DNA from 2 places in the Rhizobium sp. NZLR1b genome. Region 1 is predicted to be linked to the other one. Evidence: riboswitches for the same ligand, from Rfam matches in the RefSeq annotation. Region 1 holds a riboswitch; the other holds the start of a gene.
What was found. A riboswitch is a leader RNA that binds a small molecule or an ion and turns the genes downstream of it on or off. The one in region 1 is predicted to bind FMN.
Positions count from the first base shown of each region.

Region 2: another riboswitch for FMN. It lies ahead of HJB84_RS20510 (6,7-dimethyl-8-ribityllumazine synthase); the one in region 1 lies ahead of HJB84_RS02525 (DMT family transporter).

Region 1 covers NZ_JABDWC010000002.1:42,428-50,418, reverse strand. Annotated here, with positions in the region: gene lon (endopeptidase La) at 1-1,793, shown strand, start outside; gene hupB (DNA-binding protein HupB) at 1,999-2,274, shown strand; FMN riboswitch at 2,412-2,566, shown strand; gene HJB84_RS02525 (DMT family transporter) at 2,658-3,557, shown strand; gene HJB84_RS02520 (aldo/keto reductase) at 3,768-4,754, opposite strand; gene HJB84_RS02515 (cupin domain-containing protein) at 4,878-5,300, shown strand; gene HJB84_RS02510 (class I SAM-dependent methyltransferase) at 5,302-5,907, opposite strand; gene HJB84_RS02505 (hypothetical protein) at 6,070-6,429, shown strand; gene HJB84_RS02500 (glutathione peroxidase) at 6,622-7,170, shown strand; gene HJB84_RS33955 (hypothetical protein) at 7,476-7,688, opposite strand; tRNA gene HJB84_RS02495 (tRNA-Val) at 7,983-7,991, opposite strand, start outside.
Region 2 covers NZ_JABDWC010000015.1:18,511-26,501, reverse strand. Annotated here, with positions in the region: gene HJB84_RS20540 (MFS transporter) at 1-526, opposite strand, end outside; gene HJB84_RS20535 (helix-turn-helix transcriptional regulator) at 523-1,167, opposite strand; gene HJB84_RS20530 (adenylate/guanylate cyclase domain-containing protein) at 1,241-2,359, opposite strand; gene HJB84_RS20525 (hypothetical protein) at 2,554-2,778, shown strand; gene HJB84_RS20520 (GCG_CRPN prefix-to-repeats domain-containing protein) at 2,861-3,181, opposite strand; gene HJB84_RS20515 (SRPBCC domain-containing protein) at 3,366-3,812, opposite strand; FMN riboswitch at 4,228-4,370, shown strand; gene HJB84_RS20510 (6,7-dimethyl-8-ribityllumazine synthase) at 4,447-4,881, shown strand; gene HJB84_RS20505 (VOC family protein) at 5,043-5,732, shown strand; gene HJB84_RS20500 (DUF1194 domain-containing protein) at 5,890-6,666, opposite strand; gene HJB84_RS20495 (LysR family transcriptional regulator) at 6,768-7,670, opposite strand; gene HJB84_RS20490 (SDR family NAD(P)-dependent oxidoreductase) at 7,857-7,991, shown strand, end outside.

The DNA of each region.
Region 1 (7,991 bases):
TGCAGGTCGAAAAGCGCATCCGTTCGCGTGTCAAGCGCCAGATGGAGAAGACCCAGCGCGAATACTACCTGAACGAACAGATGAAGGCGATCCAGAAGGAACTCGGCGACGGCGAGGAAGGCCGCGACGAGATGAGCGAGCTGGAAGAGCGTATCTCCAAGACCAAGCTGTCCAAGGAGGCCCGTGAAAAGGCCGATGCGGAGCTGAAGAAGCTGCGCCAGATGAGCCCGATGTCGGCCGAAGCCACCGTCGTGCGCAATTATCTGGACTGGCTGCTCGGCATTCCGTGGGGCAAGAAGTCGAAGATCAAGGCCGATCTCAACAATGCCGAGAAGATCCTCGAAGCCGATCACTTCGGTCTCGACAAGGTCAAGGAGCGCATTGTCGAATATCTGGCCGTGCAGGCTCGCGCCACCAAGATCAAGGGCCCGATTCTCTGCCTCGTTGGCCCTCCGGGTGTCGGCAAGACCTCGCTCGCCCAGTCGATCGCCAAGGCGACCGGCCGTGAGTATGTCCGCATGGCGCTTGGCGGCGTTCGCGACGAAGCCGAAATCCGCGGTCACCGCCGCACCTATATCGGCTCGATGCCCGGCAAGGTCATCCAGTCGATGAAGAAGGCGAAGAAGTCCAACCCGCTCTTCCTGCTCGACGAGATCGACAAGCTCGGCCAGGACTATCGCGGCGATCCGTCTTCGGCCCTGCTCGAGGTACTCGATCCGGCACAGAACTCGACCTTCATGGACCATTATCTTGAGGTCGAATACGACCTGTCGGATGTGATGTTCATTACGACGGCGAATACGCTGAACATCCCGGCGCCGCTGATGGACCGCATGGAGATCATCCGTATCGCCGGCTACACCGAAGATGAAAAGCGCGAGATCGCCAAGCGGCATCTGCTGCCGAAGGCCATCAAGGAACATGCGTTGCAGCCGGAAGAATTCTCGGTCAACGACGACGCCCTGATGTCCATCAGCCAGCACTACACCCGTGAAGCCGGCGTACGCAACTTCGAGCGCGAACTGATGAAGCTTGCCCGCAAGGCGGTCACCGAGATCATCAAGGGCAAGACGAAGTCCGTGCATGTGACGGCTGCCAACATCTCCGACTATCTGGGCGTCCCGCGCTTCCGCCACGGCGAAGCCGAGGGCGAGGATCAGGTCGGCGTTGTCACAGGTCTTGCCTGGACGGAGGTCGGCGGCGAGTTGCTGACCATCGAAGGCGTGATGATGCCGGGCAAGGGCCGCATGACGGTCACCGGCAATCTGAAGGAAGTCATGAAGGAATCGATCTCGGCGGCGGCCTCCTATGTCCGCTCGCGCGCTGTCGATTTCGGCATCGAGCCACCGCGCTTCGACAAGAGCGACATCCACGTGCACGTGCCGGAAGGCGCGACGCCGAAGGATGGCCCCTCGGCCGGCGTCGCCATGGCGACCGCGATCGTCTCGATCATGACCGGTATCCCGGTGAACAGGCACGTGGCCATGACCGGTGAGATCACCCTTCGCGGTCGTATTCTGCCGATCGGCGGTCTCAAGGAAAAGCTGCTCGCAGCCCTTCGCGGCGGCATCAAGAAGGTGCTGATTCCGGAGGAGAACGCCAAGGATCTGGCGGAGATTCCGGATAACGTGAAGAACAGCATGGAGATCATCCCGGTATCCCGCATGGGCGAGGTGATCAAGCATGCGCTGATCCGGCGGCCGGAGCCGATCGAATGGGACGGCACGGTGGAAACGCCGGTCATCGCATCGGTCGAAGGCCTCGACGAGACGGGCGCAACCATAGCGCATTGAGTGGCCTCGGCCACATTTATGCCCCATTGGCTGAAAACTCGGAAAAAGGCTGGCGAAAACGCCAGCCTTTTTTGTGAAAACGTCATGTAGACGCTTGCTTTTCCTTGATTTGCAGGGCTTTTGGGTTCCCGGCGGGCCTGATGATACCTATTCGGCGCCTAGCTTATATTGAGTCGTTTCGTACCATTTAGAAAGGGGTGGAAACATGAACAAGAATGAACTCGTGTCCGCAGTCGCCGAAAAGGCAGGACTGACGAAGTCTGACGCGGCTTCCGCTGTTGACGCGGTTTTCGACGTTGTCCAGGGTGAACTCAAGAACAAGGGCGACATCCGCCTTGCAGGGTTCGGCAGCTTCACCGTTTCTCATCGTGCCGCATCGAAGGGCCGCAACCCGTCGACGGGCGCTGAGGTAGACATTCCGGCTCGCAACGTGCCGAAGTTCACGCCCGGCAAGGGCCTGAAGGACGCCGTCAACGGCTGATCTGAGATTATCCGCCAGCCGTAAAGGAGACCGGCTGTGCAGGATTTGGAAAGGGGTTCGGCTTTGTCGGACCCCTTTTGCTTTGCTGGGCCCTTGCTTTCGTGGCTTGCCGCCATGCGGGCTTTGATCTACGACATTTCTGTTCTCAGGGCGGGGTGAAACTCCCCACCGGCGGTATGGGTTTCTGCCTGAGCCCGCGAGCGCCGCCTTCCGCGCCAATGCTGGGGGAGGGTCAGCAGATCCGGTGCGAATCCGGAGCCGACGGTTAAAGTCCGGATGGAAGAGAATGAGTGTCGGCCGTGCGAAGGGCGGGGTGTCCTGCGTCGCCTGTTCGTGGCTCATGCGTCCTGATTTATGTTGGTCCCTGGTTTTGGATGAAAGACATGAGTCAGAATTCTCTTGCGGTCGAGCCGTCCCGCGCCATTGTCGGTGCACTCTGGATGGTCCTTGCCGGCATCGCCTTTTCGCTTCTTAACGTCGTCACCCAATGGCTGACGATGAAGCTTGCCTTTCCCTCGGCCTCGGCCGCCTTCTGGCAATATGGCTTCGCCTTCCTGTTTTCGCTGCCGTTCCTGCGCAGGCTCGGCCTGGCGGCGATGCGCACGCACTATCCCTGGCGTCACCTGGCGCGCGTCGTGCTTGCCGCGCTCGGGGTCGAGGCCTGGGTCGCCGGCCTTGCCGCGGTGCCGATCTGGCAGGCGATCGCGCTGGTGATGACCTCGCCGTTCTTCATCATTCTCGGCGCCCGGCTCTTCCTGGGTGAGCGCGTCGGTCCGGCCCGCTGGGCGGCGACCGCAGCCGGTTTCACCGGCGCGATGATCATCCTGCAGCCATGGTCGGACGGCTTTGGCTGGGCAGCACTCTTGCCGGTGCTCTCGGCGCTGCTGTGGGGCGCCTCGTCGCTGATCACCAAGAGCCTGACGGGCATCGAACGACCGGAGACGATCACCGTCTGGCTGCTCGTTCTGCTGACGCCGATAAACGGAGGGCTGGCGCTTGCGGCAGGCTTTGCAGTGCCGACGGGTACAACACTTGCCTTGTTCCTGCTGGCGGGGCTGCTGACCGCCGCAGCGCAGTATTTCCTGACGCTTGCCTATTCCGCAGCGGATGCCGCCTACATTCAACCTTTCGACGATCTGAAGCTGCCGCTGAATGTGCTGGCTGGCTGGCTGTTCTTCGGTTATGCGCCGGCCGGCTACCTCTGGCTAGGCGCAGTGCTCATCCTTTCCGCCTCACTCTTCATCATGCGAAACGAGATGCGCAAAGAGCGGAAACCCGCCTGAGGTACCCTAACCTTCTCCCCCGGAAAACGGGGAAAAGGGGAGGTGCCATGCTAGATGTGGGCAGGGAACCGAGTGGTTGCGGCACATCCCCTTCGTCTCGTTTACGAGGGACGGGCCGAAACCCATGGCTCGACCCCGGCCGGTGGCGGCAGCCGGATGAGGGCCTGACTCGACTTGCCGCAGCCCTGACAAAATAGCGACGCTCCAGCCCTACCAGCGCTGATGCACATGCGGCGCGATCAGCCGCGTGTAGATCTCGCGTGTTGCCGCCATGACACCGGCCGTAAGGGGCGCCAGATCGGCTGCGGCCGCATTGGCTTTGGCTTGTTCGGCATTGCGGGCGCCGGGGATGACGACGGTGACGGCTTCAGCCATCAGGATCCAGCGCAGCGCAAAGGCCGCCATGGTGGCGCCCTGAGGCACCAGCTTGCGCACCTCTTCCACCGCTTGCAGGCCGACCTCGAAGGGCACGCCGGCAAAAGTCTCGCCGACATCGAAGGCTTCGCCGTTGCGGTTGAAATTGCGATGGTCGTCGCTGGCAAAGTGGGTGTCCCGGGTGATCTTGCCGGAGAGAAGGCCGCTGGCCAGCGGCACGCGGGCAATGATCGCCACGTTCCTGCGGCGAGCTTCCTGGAAGAACAGGTGGTCGGGACGCTGGCGGAAGATATTGTAGATGATCTGGATGCTGACGACGCCAGGATATTCGATCGCCTTCAGCCCGTCTTCGACCTTTTCGACGCTGACGCCGTAACCTTTGATCTTGCCGGCCGCCTGCAGCGCGTTCAGGTTCTCGAAGACCTCAGGCTGGTAAAACACCTCGCGCGGCGGGCAGTGCAGCTGCACGAGGTCGAGGCTGTCGACGGCAAGATTCTCACGGCTGCGGTCGATGAAGCCTTCGAGGTTCGCTTTGGTATAACCTTCGGCGACATGCGGGTTGAGCCGGCGGCCGGCCTTGGTGGCGACCATCGGGCGCTGGCCGCCGCGCGCCTTCAGCACGTCGGCGATGATTTTTTCCGAGCGGCCGTCGCCATAGACGTCAGCCGTATCGATGAAGGTCATGCCGGCATCGAGTGCGGCGTTAAGCGCCGCGCGTCCATCCACCTCGCTGATATCGCCCCAGGAGCCGCCGATCTGCCAAGCGCCGAAGCCGACATCGGTGACGGTGAAAGGCATGCGGCCGAAAGCATGGTGTTTCATGAAAAATCCTCCAGGTGATGAAAGATATTGGCCTATCAGGCGGACAACTATGCGGCAATTGTCAATCCGGCCTTGATTGGTTGCCTCGATGAAATATCGTTCCGCGACAAGGCTTCAACCGCAATGAATGGAAAAGGAAAGATCATGGAGATCAAACCTGTCGGCTCTCGCCCTTCGATGAAGCCGCCGGCCGATTATTTCACCGGCGCCGTTCGCCAGGATCCGTTGATGGAGACGCCCGAACCGGCCCGGATGCGGGCAACCTCGGTCACCTTCGAACCCGGCGCCCGCACCGCTTGGCATACGCATCCGCTCGGCCAGACGCTGATCGTGACCTCTGGCAGGGGCCTCGTCCAGAGCTGGGGCGGTGAGATAAGCGAGATCCGCGCCGGCGACACGGTATGGTTTTCGCCGGGCGAAAAACATTGGCACGGTGCCGCCGCGGACACGGCGATGACGCACATCGCCATTCACGAGGCGCTGGACGGCAAGCATGTCGACTGGTTGGAGCAGGTCACCGACGCGCAATATTCCGGCATGAGCTAAATCACAGCCGCTTCAGGCAATAGGAAAAATGCGCGTGTGATTCGACCGTCAGGAACTCGAATTGCCAGCGGTAATCCTTGCAGAATTTGGTGACCGCCTCGACGACGCCATAGACGATCGGCTTGACGGTATTGCCGGTGCAGAAATCATGCCCGGCAATCCGCCCCGTCCGCTTCACCTTCTTGTCGCAAAGCAGCAGTTCCTGCCAGGTGAGCTCGAAGGAATGGTCGGTATCGATATAGGCCCAGTCGAGGAAATCGTCTTCGAACTCGGCGAGCTTGTCGAGCGATGTGCCCTGCATCAGATGCAGCCTGCCGGCCTCGATCTCGGCAGAAAACGTCGTGTGGATTGCGTCGAGGCCGGAGCTGTAGCGATCCATCGACCAGGGATCGACGAGGTAGAGCTGCGCCGGGCGATTCTTTTCCAGGATCTCCGCCGTATATTCGCCGAAGGCCGCTCCCACTTCGACGCCGATGCCGCCGTTCGGGATTCGGTAGAGCAACTCGCCACGATCCGGCAGCAGACGGGCGTTTTCCATATGATGGGCGCTGAGCGGAGTGCGCGGCGTGCTCGCCCGGAGCGCCTGCCTGTCTTCACGTGTCTTCATCTCTGATCTCGGGATTACGGGCGTCTGACGGCCCTGATGTGGTTTGCGGCGAACGTAGGAGCAGCCGACGCCGATGACAACCACATGACGGGAATTTGCTTCTTTCGAACAAATCGCTAAGTTTCACATGTGGACTGACGAGAGCTCGGGAGGAGCGATTTCATGAGACGCATGTGGCCTGAAGAGTTCAACGCCATCGTTAACGGGGCCGAGGAGGTGATGTTAGAATCACCGGCCGAGGCCGGCGAAGCACCGCTGCACCGCAAGGCGCTGAAGGCACGCATCAGCATGGAGGATTACGAACGGATCTGGCCGTTTGCCGAGATGCGCTTCCGGCTTGGTGAGGAAGCCCTAGAAGGCAAGGCCATCACGCTGATCACCACCAACCCGCATTACCACACCTGGCACCCGAAGGACGGCGGCAGCGTCGAATCCGTGTCGGACAGCGGCCGCCATTTCAAGACGGATTATATCATTGTGCACTTCCTGCTCGACGACGTGAAGGAAACATCCCCCGCCTGAGAGGTCTCATCCCGGCACAGGCCGCTAAAGCGCATCGCGTGGAACTGATTCACGCGGCGCTTTAGCTCTTCGTTTTGATGCATGTCGCTATCCCGGAACCGCTGCTGACGCGGAATTGATTCCGACGCTGATGACAACGGCGGCGATATCGCTAAGTTTGGCGAATATGTTCCCACAAAATTGGAGGTTCCCGTGACGGCGAACGTGTTGGATATTCCTGTGAAAACAGTGGATGGTCGTGAAACCGCGCTCAACGAATACAAGGGTCGCGTGCTCCTGGTCGTCAATGTCGCCTCGAAATGCGGGCTGACGGTTCAATATGAGGGGCTCGAAAAGCTCTATGGCGAAAAGCGCGAACGCGGCTTCGTCATCGCCGCTTTCCCCGCCAACGACTTCAAGGGTCAGGAGCCCGGCACCGATGCCGAGATCCTCGATTTCTGCACCAGTACCTACGACGTCACCTTCCCGATCTTCTCGAAGATCTCGGTCAAGGGCGAAGCCCAGCATCCGCTCTACCGGCAACTGACGAAGTCTGGCGTGAAGACGACAGGCGAGGGCCCGATGCGTGAACGGCTGAAATCCCACGGCATGTCAGGTGGCGACGAGGATGACATTCTTTGGAACTTCGAAAAATTCCTGATCGGCCGCGACGGCAAAGTCGCCGCCCGCTTCGCGCCGGATGTGACGGCGGATGATTCGCGGCTGGTTTCGGCGGTGGATAAAGAACTGGCGAAGGGGTGAATGGTGGGCGATGAGCCTCGACTGTCACGATTCTAGAACGCCACTTCGGAATCCCGAAATTCCCCGCTTCGGGATTCCGAAATCCGCGGCGCTTCGCGAGGTGCCGACAGAAAAAAACATGCAATGATTTCAATCCCGCAACCAATTTCGGGATTCCGAAGTGCTATATAGAGTCTGGTGGGGAGTTCAGAGCAAAGGCGTTCGACCACGATCAGAGACTCTGTCGCAGTCAAAGAGCATGGATCCCCTCGGGCTACCAAGCGCGTCTGGACCGCGATGATTCGCAAAGAGGCTGAGCAGGATCTTCAGATCCCAAGCACGGTCACAAGCGGGGGCGTAAAGTCCTTGAAGCCCACTCTCGGCCAGTCGCACCTTCTGTCGAATCGCGTCTTCGGTTCGTGGCGCTCGCATGCCGGATTCGTCTTGAATGCGTATCCGGGCAGGCTGACGTATCTGGCGCTTGGCGTGCTAAGGGCGATTGCGATGCACAACGTCAATGCGGAGCAGAGAGTCCTCATGGCACACCTCTAGGCGTCGTAAGCCTTCAAGCGCGGAGATTTTCCGGGCGACGAATTCTCCCACTTTTGCCGGCCCCCATCCATTCGCCCAATAGGAGGTGGCTGCAGCGGCCGGGAGTAGTCCGTTTTGGTGGAGCGTTGGCTTTAGACGGCGCGCCGCATCTGGCCCTGCTGGGCGCTTCCACTGGATCAGTGGCCGATTAGAATTCCAAATAGGTGACAAAGCCATGCGGGCGTCTGCCTTCGAAGCCTCAACATCACACCAGCTATTTGACACTTTAGGGGAAGAATAAATGGTGGGCG
Region 2 (7,991 bases), on a different contig from region 1:
AGGTGGCGGCATTGACGAGGAGCGCCTGGCCCGGGCCGATCAGCCCGATCAACGCGCCCGCGCCGGCCGCCCCCGCCGTCGAGGCCAGCCGCTCGATCGCACTGGCGACGCCGGTCACCCGTTCGAGCGGCACATTCGCGAGCGCGGCGATGTCGGGAACCATTGCCTGCTTGGCGGCGTCGGAAGGCCCACGCAGCACGCCCATGGCAAAGACCACGGGCAGAAGCACCGGCATGCCGAGCAGGCTGAAAAAATCGAGCAGCGGCACCAGTCCCACCGCGGCCACCGAAGCGGTATCGCAGACGATGGCGATGCGCTTGGCGCCGACGCGGTCGATCAGCGGCCCGCCGAGCGCCTTGGCGACGACATAGGGCAGCATCTCCATCATCGCCGTCAGCCCGGTCAGGAAAGGGCTACCCGTCGTGCTCAGCACCAGCCAGGGAATAGCAATGGTCGATAGCCGCGTGCCGGAAAGCGAAAGCGTCTCGGCTGCGGCAAGCGCTAGGAAAGGCCCGCCCCTTCTCACGGTTCGCCATCCTTTTCGCGATGCGGAAGCCGGCCCGGATAGGGAAAGGCATGCAGCATGATGGAGAAGGGAACCATATTCCCGGGTGCCGGCTCACCCAAGGGCGGAGCTACCCGCATCGCTTCGAGGATGATGTCGGTCAGCTGCTTGGTCAGCGCCTCGGCCTGTTTTGCCGTCATCGGGATGATCATGTCGTTGGCAGCACTCGCCTTGCGCCATTCCCCCGGCAGTTCGGCATATTCCTCCAGCGCCTGCTGCATCTGGCCGACCTGCAAGGAGAGGACCGCCTGGTTGAAGGCGTGATCGAGATCCAGCGCTTCACCCTCGGCCTCGCTTGCCGGCACCGAGGTGAGCTCGTGACTGGCCCGCCACCAGCGGTCGCGCCGTGAAGCATGCGGCGCTTCCTCGATGAAGCCGTATTGGGCAAGCTGGCGCAGATGATAACTGGTCGCACCGCTGTTCAATCCCAGTTGCACCGCCAGCTGCGTCGCCGTGGCGGGTCCATCGACCCTGAGCATGCCGAGCATGCGCAACCGGACGGGATGCGCCAGCGCCTTCAACGCGACGGGATCAGGTACGACCCGGCTGACGGTGCGCGGCGGCTTTGAATGGGCGACGGTCTGGCGATGGGGGTTCTTCATGCCAGAAGCTTACCATTGCAAAGATATCTTTGCAAAATTTTCTTTGCATAACTGCAAGCGCCCTGTCCGTGACTTAAGCTTCTGCCAGGGTGAAGACTGCGCAAGGGTCGGTAATGCCGCGCAAGCTATGCTCTCCGAGCGGCATCAAGGCCGTCGTCGTATTCGCCGCCACCGCTCCCGAAATCAGCACGTTTCTTCCGAGCGGCTTGCAGAGCCCTTCCAGGCGGCTGACCAGATTGACCGCGGGGCCGATGGCAGTAAAGTCCAGCCGGTCGGCCGCACCGATATTGCCCCATAGAATCTCGCCGAAATGCAGCGCCGCGCCGAACGGCAACGGCGCCAGCCCCTGGGCCTGGCGCACCTGGTCGAGATGGCTCATGCCGGCACGGCTGGCGGCGACCGCCCGCAGGGCGGCCTCGCAGGCCTCGCGATCCCCCCGGGCGATGTCTGCTTCGCCCGACGTCGCGGTGACCGGAAAGATCGCCAGCACGCCGTCGCCTATGAATTTCAGCACCTCGCCGCCGAAGGCGTGCACTGCGCCGGCGACGCGATCAAAATAAGCGTCGAGCGCGGCAATCATCGCCTGCGGCTCCGTCACTTCCGAAAGCGCGGTGAAATCACGCAGATCGGCACAGAGAAGGGCAGCGCGGATGGTCTCACCGGTGCCGCGAGCAAGCGCGCCGGCCTGCACCCGGGCAGCACTGCGCCGGCCGAGATAGGCTTCGAGCAGCGCGGCCCGCGCCTCCCGCGCCGCCAAAGCGGCGAGCGGCGCTGCGGCAAAACGCGCGACTTCGCGCAGCAGACTGGCCTCGGCCGCACCGAATGCGCCGCCCCCTGCCCCGTTGGCAACTCCCGCCCAGCCAAGCAGCGGCCCGTCCGATGCCTGATTATCCTGTGCAGGCCCGATCCGGCTCTCCCACACCGGCCCGAGCCCACCCAGCCAGTCGCGCCCGGCCTCACTCTGCGGAGCTGCAGCAAAGGCCAGCGCCTCAATGACGGCCCCGGTCTCGGCCCGCCACAGCCAGGTGCGCCGAGCGATGATTGGGTGCGGCACGGAAAGCGTCAGCGCGCCGCCCGAAAGCGGCAGGCCGTCAGCCAAAAGCCGGCGCCCGAGCTCGGCCAGAAACCGTTCGGGACCAGGCGAGGCACCGGCCTCATCAACCAACCAGGCAAGGGGAGATGGCAGATCCATGCTTCAACATGACATCGCCCCGGGACGTCCGCAAGGATGCCTTCTGAAGCCCCATCGACCCCTTCAGCCATTCCACGCAGACAATTCCTGTCGAGATTCTTCCATCACGGCGAAAAGCAAAAAATAACGCTTTAAACTTGCGCCGTTTTGCTTCCATTATGCGGCGGTTCGTCATCGTGTGATTGAGGGGTACGATGGGCACGATTTTCTGGCCGAAAGATCCGCTGGATGGGAATGACATGACGCTGCTGACGTCGATCCTTCGGCGGTGGTGCGACAGGCATCAGGTCGAGCTGACAGCACAGGAGAGCAGCCGCAAGGCGAAGGAACTTGTCGAATGGTATGAATTCGGCGTCAAGGATCCGATCGAACTCGAAGAACTGATCGAGGGCAAGTACTGGCTGGTCAGCAAAATCTGACCTGATCACAGTCGTAACATTCAAGAGAAAAGGCCGGGCGAAATATCGCACCGGCCTTCGTCAATTTGCCCCTGGGAAGGCTTCAGTCGTCATCCCGCCAACGGCGGTGGTGATCGCCGCGCCAATCATCGCGCCAGCGCGGACCATCCCAATCCCGGTGACGCCGCTCCCAGCCCCAGCGGGGCGGACCGCCGTAAAAGGCCACCGGCGGCGGGCGTCGCCAGTTTGGCCGGCATTCGCCCCAGCGGGTCAGATGCCAGCCGCGGCCGCACGCATAGTCGACCTTCGTGACATCGCTTGTGACATTGCTCTGGACATTGATTGTCCCCATCGGCATCGCCTCAGCTGTGCCGACCGAGAGGCTGCCAGCGAGCAAGGCAGCCGCGATAGAAAGTGCCTTCATCGAAAACTCCAATTCATCCAGCCGTTCCCACCCTAGGGCCGCCAAATTGAACTGGAGATGAACTTCACGTTCATGTTTGCGGGAGAAAAAGAAGCGATTTCGGACAGCTCATCGCAGCGCCGGCCAGCTGGTTTTCCCGCAAGGGCAGGCGCTTCAGGGCCATCCACCGGCCCGCAAAAACCGTTCATGTCCTGCCGTAAAATGCGTCGGGACCCGGGTCACGCCCGGCGGCGACCTCGGTCAGCCGCCCAAGGTAATGCGCCCAGCCTTCCGCATGCCCGGCGCATTGATCGGCGCTCGGTAGGCCGCTATGCGTCAGTCGCAGCAGTGTTCCGCCCCCCTGCTCGATCAGGTCGATCTCGACGAGGCTCGACCCCGGCGGCACCACCTCGCTGCCGTCCCAGCCGAAGCTGTAGGCAAGGCGATGAACCGGCACCACCTCGCGAAACGAGCCGCGCGCAAAGCGGGCACCGGTGACGTTGACAAGATAGAGCCCGCCCGGCTGCGGCTCGACCTCTGCCTCCGTCCCCATCCAGCGCAGGATCTTCTGCGGGTCGGTCATCAGCGCAAACACTGCGGCCGGCGGCGCCGCAATATGCGCCTCGCGGTGAACGACGAAAGATTCTGGCATCACGCTCTCCGATAGTTGTCATGGCCTGCCTCGCCGCGGGCGGGATCAGCGGGTCATGCTGTTTTGACGTGGGTGTCCTCGCGTGAGCATGTAGGCGGAAGTACCCGATCAGCAAGGGTGGTCGGGCCACGCCGCCCCCGTCGCCCGGCACCGGCGCGGCATCCTCCAACGTCCCTCATGCTGAGGCGCGTAGCCCGTGGGGCGGAGCCTCGAAGCACTCGCCGCAACGCTGCTCCCTGCCTTCATCTAGCATCCGCGCACCCGCCGCGTCCTTCGGGGCCTCTGCGGCGCACCTCAGGAAAAGGCTCTCTGGGGGGTGCAGCCAGCAAGGTGGCGATCGCCTCACCCCATCCCCGCCTCCGCGATGCAAGCATTTCGCCCTATTGCCAGCCCTTCGTCTTCCCCCTATTGTCCCGGCCGTTCTCAGGGCGGGGTGAAAGTCCCTACCGGCGGTATGCAGTTTCGATTGCGAGCCCGCGAGCGCCTTCCTCGGAAGGGTCAGCAGATCAGGTGAGATGCCTGAGCCGACGGTCATAGTCCGGATGAAAGAGAACGCACGTTCCCAGCCTTTGCGGCTGTCGGGCACGTTCGTGATCGCCTTGGGTGATGTGTCTGTTCGCCAAAGGAGATTACCATGACACCCACCCGCTACGCCTTTATCAAAGCCAGCTGGCACGCCGACATCGTCGACCGCGCCCTTGACGGCTTCTATCAGCTCGTGCCGCCCGAGCAGGTCGATGTGTTCGATGTTCCCGGCGCATTCGAGATGCCGCTGCTTTCCCGCGATCTGGCCGCAAGCGGACGTTATGGCGCCGTCATTGCCGCCGCTTTCGTCGTCGACGGCGGAATTTACCGCCACGAATTCGTCGCTCAGGCGGTGGTCGACGGGCTGATGCGCGCCGGCATGGATACCGGCGTGCCGGTGCTTTCGATTTCGCTGACGCCGCATCAGTATCAGGAAACCGAGCACCATAAGCAGATCTACCGCGCGCATTTCGTCGAGAAAGGGCGGGAGGCCGCAAAGGCCGCGCTCACAATCGGGAAGACACGCGCCGCTCTTGCCGCGTAAGGCGGTTCCCCCCCGAACCGAGGCGGCGGGACCGATCCCGCCGTCTTCATCAGGTCAATTCCGACAGAATAATTGATTCGACGCCCTCGCCGCGCTGTGATCCACTCACCCCCGACATGTATCGCCATTCTTAATGCGTCCCAAACCTTAAGGAGCTGAAGATGAGCAATGCAATGCGCAGTGAAACCCCTATCGAAAATTCGCGAACACGGCCCGTCGACACCAAGCTCGAGGTGGTCGTCATCCCCGTTTCCGACGTCGATCGCGCCAAACGTTTCTACGACAGCCTGGGCTGGCGGCTCGACGCCGACTTCGCCAATGATGCCGATTTCCGGGTGCTCCAGTTTACCCCGCCCGGCTCCGGCTGCGCGATCATCTTCGGCAAGAACGTCACCGCCGCGCCACCTGGCTCCGCCCAGGGGCTCTACCTTATCGTCTCCGACATCGAGGCCGCCCGCCGCGATCTTATCGCTCGCGGCGTCGAGGTCAGCGACGTGTTCCACGACGCTGCCGGCGTCTATGCCGGCAAGGACGAGCCCTATCTCTTCGGACGGCTGCGCATCGCCGGCCGAGATCCCGAAAACCGCAGCTATCGCTCCTTCGCCTCGTTCAAGGATCCCGATGGCAATGGCTGGCTATTCCAGGAGGTCACTACGCGATTGGCGGGACGCATCGACGCCGACGAGACAGCCTTTGCGACCTCGAGCGACCTTGCATCAGCGCTGCGCCGCGCGGCGACCGCCCACGGCGAACACGAAAAGCGAAACGGCGGCAAGCACGACGAGGGCTGGCCGGACTGGTACGCCGACTACATGGTCAGTGAACAGTCTGGCCGAGAGCTGCCGCTATAGGCAGCGGTCTTTTCCGGCGAACTCAAACAGCCCTTGTTGAGGCATGCCTTCGTCCTGCGCACCTCCCTGAGGTGCGCAGGAGGAAGGCCAGTAGCCTCGAAGGACACCTCCAACGCTGCTCCGTGCATTCATTCGGCGTCGGCGCACGCGCCCGCCGTCACCGCTCGAAAAAATCCCGCCACTGTTTCTCGCCAACCAGGCAGTCGACCCCGGTCTCGGCGCCGGTGATTCTCTGCACCGTTGCCGGCGGGGAAAACCCGCTGATCTCCAGCACCAGCTTGCGGCGCACGGCAACTGCGAAATCCTCGATGTTGCGGACCGGCAGCACGAAGGCGCCGGGGCCGCCGATCACGCAATCCGCATAATATGTGTCGAGCCCGTTCGGCGCATCGGAGGGCCGCAGCATAATGGCAAGGCCATTGATGATCATGCCTGCTTCCACCGCCTTGTCGCGGGCGGATATGACTGGATTTCCGGAATTGTTCGGGCCATCGCCCGACACATCGATCACCTGTCGTCTGGACGGAAACGGACTGGAAACGATCATGCTGGCGCCTTGGGCGATCGCGGTGGAGATCGATGTACGCCGCTGCGTGGCAATCGGCCGGGCTTCGAGCTTTTCGGCAAAAGCGATCGCGTCCGCTTCCGTCTCGATGACCTGCCAGTCGATCACCGAATCCTGGACGACATAGCCCGCCCATTCGAAATAGCTGATGGCGATGCGGCCGGTCAGACCGCCCTTCACCGCATCGATGAATTCCTTGTGCTTGAGCGCTTCGACATAACCCTCGCGCTGGATGCCGATCTCCTCGAAATCCATCGAGCGCGAGGTGTCGACGGCAAGGACCAGGGTCACGTCAACCTCGTTTCCCCCCGCCTGCGCTGCCGGGACGAGGCCGGAAAGACCCATAAGCACCGCAACTGTCGTCAGCATCGGCAGATCCCCGCGCCATCCAAGCGCGCAACCTTAGCACAGCTTGGCCGACGCAGGACGCCCGGCCACGCCGGTAGTTTCAATTTTCGGTGATGGCCGGCTCAATGCAGCGGCAGCCACAAAGGGCTTTTCCATGCTTTCAGCGCGTCGAGGAAGACCTGCAATCTGGCGGGCAAGAAGCGGCGGGTGGGATAGACGGCATGCACGAATATCTCCTCGGACGACCAGTCCGGCAGCAGGCGGATGAGCGCACCTCTCCTGATCTCATCGTCGCAATAGGTCGAAGGCAGAAGGCCGATGCCGTGGCCGCGATTGGTAAAGGCGCTCACCGCGTCGAAATCCCGGCTCGAGACCGGCCCCGACACCTGCTGGCGGACCGACTTGCCGCCGCTGACCAGATGCCACTCCGCTTCGCCGTTGCGGCCGTTCAGCAACACGCACTGATGCTCATTCAGGTCCTGGGGCTCTGAGGGAGGCGCCCTGCCCTTCAGATAGTCCGGCGCGGCGACCAGATAACGCACGCTCTTTCCGAGCCGCTGCGCGATGATTGAGGAATCCTTGAGTTCGCCGAAGCGGATGCCGAGATCGATATTCTCGGCGATCAGATCGAGGAACAGGTTGGTGACGAAGAGATCGACCTGGATATCGGGATAGGTCTTCAGGAAGGACGATACGAATTCGTAGAAGACCTCCTGCCCGAAAATGACGGGCACGGAGATCTTCAGCAGGCCTTCCGGCTTTTTCTGCGTTTCCGTGAGTGCCTGCTCGGCGTCGATAAGATGGGCGAGCGGCTCACTGCACTGATCGAAATAGGCCCGGCCCTGCGCCGTCAGGCTAAGCTTGCGGGTCGTGCGCTGCAGCAGCGTCACACCAAGCTGCTCCTCCAGCGACGTCACCTTCCGGCTGACGGTCGAGACCGGCATGCCGAGGGAATGGGCCGCGCGGCTGAAGCTGCCATACTGCGCCACCTTCACGAAAACCGCGATGTCGTTCAGGTCTGCCATGCCAGGATTTTTGCATGGATGCAAAAGAGAATCCAGATATTTCCATCTAATCGGGGAATGGAGTTTTCATCATATTCACCTTGCGAAAACGATCATAACCCGATGGAGGCGCATTCGCAGCAGCCCCGTCTCGAGCGACCCGCCTTCGTAAGGCCTGCGTTGCCCGACCAGACTATGGAGTTCAACATGACTACCGCAAAGACTGTCATCGTCACGGGCGCCTCCCAGGGTATCGGAGCCGGGCTCGTCAACGCCTTCATCGAGCGCGGCTATAATGTCGTCGCCACCTCACGTCAGGTCAGCGCCTCGGATGCCTTGCAG